Regions from separate parts of the Azospirillum sp. Marseille-Q6669 genome, predicted to be linked through region 2. Evidence: predicted binding sites of a transcription regulator. Region 2 holds the regulator's gene; the other holds the start of a gene.

Region 1 (2,199 bases), on a different contig from region 2:
TTCATACTGGCCGGTCGGTTCCACCAGCCCGCCGGAGATCATCAGGCGGCGGAAGTTCTGCTTGTGCAGCCGCTCGCCCGACAGCGCCTCCACCACCTGCTGAAGCTGGTGCAGGGTGAAGGTCGGGGGCAGCAGCTCGAACACGATGGGGCGGTATTTCAGCTTGCCGCGCAGCCGCTCCAGCGCCGTCGCCAGGACGCGGCGGCCGTCGCGGGCCATTGGGCGGCCCAGCGCGCGGGGCATCTCCAGCCGCACCGTGCGCTCCTCCACCCCCGCCCGGCGGGCGAGGTCATGGTCGCGGAACGCCTCCACCACCAGCCCGGCCTCGTAGAGCAGTTCGTAGCGCTCCAGCACCCGTTCAGAATCCCAATCCCCGCCATCCAGGGCGAAGGCCATGCGGGCGCGCTCGCCGCGGCGGGCGCGGGCGGGCTCGTCCGGCGCCGCGGCGACCCAGCGGGCCAGCGCCGGGCGGATCACCGAATCGAGCAGCGCCGGCGGCGAATCGCGCCAGTCCTCCCAGGGGAAGAACTCATACAGGCCGCGCCACTCCGCACCGTCGATGCGCAGCGGCGCCTCGCGCAGCAAGGCCAGATAGCCGACCACCAGCGAGCGCGGGCCGCCGAACAGCTCGTGCGGGTCGCGGTAGCGGTCGCCGAAGCTGTAGAGCTGTTCCACATAGCGCAGGGTCAGCCCGGCCGCGCCCTCCGCGACCGCGCGCAGGCCGTCCTGAAGGGTGCGGAAGCGCTCGGGATCGAAGGGGGCGCCCGGCAGCGCGTCGCGGTGGGGCGGCGGCTCGTCGCCGCGGCGGTGCGATTCGGGGATCTCGAAGCCGCTGCGCACGGTCACCACGCGCGGCTCGGCACCATTCGCCGGGGACACGCCCACCGAAACGATGGCCGCCGTCAGGCCGATCTGAGTTTCCGAGCCAATCCGTGTTTCCGAGCCGTTCCGTGTTTCCCCTGCCACGCGCCACCCCGTTGCCGATCCGTCGGCGGCAGGATAAGCGGACCGCCGCGGCAAATCACCGGTCTTTCCGCCGGCCACCCCCGTGAAATCTCGCCGCAAGCCGGCCCGGCATGACACTTTTGTGACTCCCCACGGGCGCCGGGGATGTTACACCAGCCGCGACGCTGAGGCTCGCGCGCGTCCGTGCGGGTCCCCAGCACTGCAGGCCGGCGTAAGTTGGAGAACCACGCATGCTGAATTTGTTCCGGGCCCTGATGCCGCGCGAAGAACGGTTTTTCGACCTGTTCGCCGAGCATGCCCGGACCGTCGCCACGGGCGCCGAGGCGCTGCGGGCGATGATGGCCAGCGGCCAGGACCTGGAGGAGCGGTTCCAGACCATCCGCCGGGTCGAGAGCGAGGCCGACGCCATCGAGAAGGAGATCCAGCTCGCCGTCCACCGCACCTTCATCGTGCCCTTCGACCGTTCGGACATCCAGGAACTCGGCAAGCGGATGGACGACGTTCTCAACCTCATCGAGGAGACCGCGCGTCACCTCGTGGAGGCGGGCTTCACCGACTACACGCCGGAAATGCACGCCCAGGCCGACGCCATCGTGCGCTGCACCGCCCGGCTGAGCGCGGGCATCCCCCTGCTCCGCGACATCCCCAAACACGTCGAGCAACTCCACGCGATGACCGCCGAGGTCTCGCGGATCGAGAGCGAAGGCGACCGGCTCCTGCGCGAAGCCAAGCACCGGCTGCGCGACGAGAGCGGCGGGCTCGACGCCCCCATCACCCATCGCCACGCCCTTCAACGCGAGATCATCGAGCTGCTGGAACGCGTGCTCGATGCGTGCGAGGACGTGGCCGACACCATCGACGGCATCATCGTCGAACAGGTCTGATCCCATGGAAGCCGCTACCCTCGCCCTGCCCATCCTCATCGGGCTGATCGGCGTCGCCCTCCTCTTCGATTTCCTCAACGGGCTGCACGACGCGGCCAACTCCATCGCAACGGTCGTCTCCACCCGCGTGCTGTCGCCGCGGACCGCCGTCGCCATGGCCGCCTTCTTCAACTTCATCGCCTTCCTGTTCTTCGGGCTGCATGTGGCGACCACCATCGGCACCGGCATCGTCGGGGCGGGGGTGGTGGACCCGCACGTCATCTTCGGCGCGCTGATGGGCGCCATCGTCTGGAACGTCTTCACCTGGTGGCTGGGCATCCCGTCCAGCTCCTCCCACGCGCTGATCGGC
Region 2 (2,199 bases):
GCGCACGAACTTGAGCGCCTGTCCAACCTGATCACCCAGATGGGCGGCGTCGCCGAAGCGCAGGTGGACGCCGCCGTGAAGGCGGTGGCCCGCCGCGACGTCGCGCTGGCCGCCCAGGTCATGCAGGCCGACCAGCGCATCGACGCCTACGAGCGCGATATCGACGCCGAGGCCGTGCGGCTGCTCGCCCTGCGCCAGCCGCTGGCCCAGGACCTGCGCGAGATCGTGTCGGCGCTGAAGATCGCGTCGGATCTGGAGCGGATCGGCGACTACGCCTCCAACATCGCCAAGCGCTCGCTGGCGCTGGCCCAGGTGCCGGTGGTGCGCCCGGCGGCGGCCATCCCGCGCATGGGGCGGCTGGTCGAGTCGATCATGAAGGACGTGCTGGACGCCTACATCGAGCGCGACGTCCAGCGCGCCATCGCCGCCTGGGAGCGCGACGAGGAGCTGGACGACCTCTACACCAGCCTGTTCCGCGAGGTCCTGACCTACATGATGGAGGACCCGCGCAACATCACGCCCTGCACGCACCTGCTGTTCATGGCGAAGAACCTGGAGCGGATCGGCGACCACGCCACCAACATCGCCGAGACCATCCATTATCTGGTGGTCGGGACGACGCTGCGCGCGGCGCGCCCGAAGAACGACGGCAGCAGCTTCGCCGTGGTCGAGCCGGGTGGTTCGGTCATGGATGCGGCCACGGAGGCGGTGGAACGGGGATTGCCGCGGGACGGCGGCCCGGATAACGATGGAGCGGGACATGCCGCGTGACGGCGAGACGCGCAGTGGGAGCGGGACAAGCATGAATTCGGCGCTGAAGCCGCTCGTTCTCATCGTCGAGGACGAAGCCGACATCGTGACGCTGCTGAAGTACAATCTGGAGAAGGAAGGCTTCCGCGTGAACGCCGCCACCGACGGCGAGGAAGCTCTTCTGCTGGCCGGGGAGCAGACGCCGAACATCGTCCTGCTCGACTGGATGCTGCCGCTGATGTCGGGGCTGGAGGTTTGCCGCCAGATGCGCCGCAACAGCAAGATGCGCGATATCCCGATCATCATGCTGACCGCCCGTGGCGAGGAGGCGGACCGCGTGCGCGGCCTGAACTCCGGCGCCGACGACTACATCACAAAGCCCTTCTCCCCGACCGAACTGGTCGCCCGCATGCGCGCCGTTCTGCGCCGCTCGGCCCCCGGCATGACGGACGAGACGCTGCAGTTCGCCGACGTGACCATGGATCTGGCCGCCCACCGAGTGCGCCGGAACGGTCGCGACGTGCATCTGGGGCCGACCGAGTTCCGCCTGCTGCGCCATTTCATGCAGCATCCCGGCCGCGTCTTCTCGCGCGAGCAGCTTCTCGACGTGGTGTGGGGCCACGACGTCTATGTCGAGCCGCGCACCGTCGACGTTCACATCCGCCGCCTGCGCAAGGCGATGAACGAGGAGACGGAGATGGACCTGATCCGCACCGTCCGCTCGGCGGGCTACGCGCTGGACAGCAAGTCCGTGTGAGCGGCAGGAGTTTTGGGGGGCAATAGGGTTTTCACGGATTTGGACACGGATTTCACGGATTTTTATACTCGTGCGCAGCTCGTGTCGGATCGATCAGCTTGCACGAAGCAAGTCCAAGAAAAATCCGTGTCATCCGTGCTTAAATCCCTGCAATCCGTGTGAATTTTGTTGTTCGCCGAGAATCCGAAGAGCTGCCCTCACCCCTCCAGCAGCCCCACCGCCTCCCGCAAAATCGCTACCTTCGGGCCGAAGCGCTTTGCCGGGTCGCTGTCCTCGATGAAGCCGATCATCATGCGCAGGGCGTGCGCCACCCGCGGTGCGAGATCGGGATGCGCCGTCACATGCTGCGCCAGATGGACCAGCGCGTCCCGGTAGGGGCGGCCCTCGAAGCCCTCCGCGGCGATCGCCTCGAAGCGGTTCGCCTGTTCGATCACCAGGCTGTGGTCGTCGGTCATCGCGCTCACACGAACAGGATCGCGCCGGTCTTCGGCGCGTCGTTCAGGAAGGTGACGACGCCGCCGGTCATCACCGGCACGTCGAGGCGCAACTGCACACCGGCAGGCAGGCCGAGCGCGCGCAGCCCCATTTCGCAGGCCATGACCGTGACCTTCAGCATCACGCAGGCCTCCAGCAACTCCTCGAAGCCGGCCAGTCCGTTGGCGGTGAAGGCGGCGTCGCGCTCCGCCGGGCGG

Evidence for each region. Region 2 encodes PhoB, which activates phosphate uptake and scavenging genes when phosphate is short. Its sites were predicted from a motif close to TNTCATAAAACTGTCA; they were not measured.
Region 1: a site for PhoB is predicted at 1,078-1,093, ahead of ACWPXE_RS08840 (DUF47 domain-containing protein). Genes of this name have one in related genera too.

Annotation. Positions count from the first base shown of each region.
Region 1 covers NZ_CBCOOP010000001.1:2,006,964-2,009,162, reverse strand. The annotation lists gene ACWPXE_RS08845 (NUDIX hydrolase) at 1-846, opposite strand, end outside; gene ACWPXE_RS08840 (DUF47 domain-containing protein) at 1,197-1,850, shown strand; gene ACWPXE_RS08835 (anion permease) at 1,855-2,199, shown strand, end outside.
Region 2 covers NZ_CBCOOP010000005.1:183,836-186,034, reverse strand. The annotation lists gene phoU (phosphate signaling complex protein PhoU) at 1-771, shown strand, start outside; gene phoB (phosphate regulon transcriptional regulator PhoB) at 803-1,507, shown strand; gene ACWPXE_RS26160 (hypothetical protein) at 1,705-1,962, opposite strand; gene ACWPXE_RS26155 (DsrE family protein) at 1,968-2,199, opposite strand, start outside.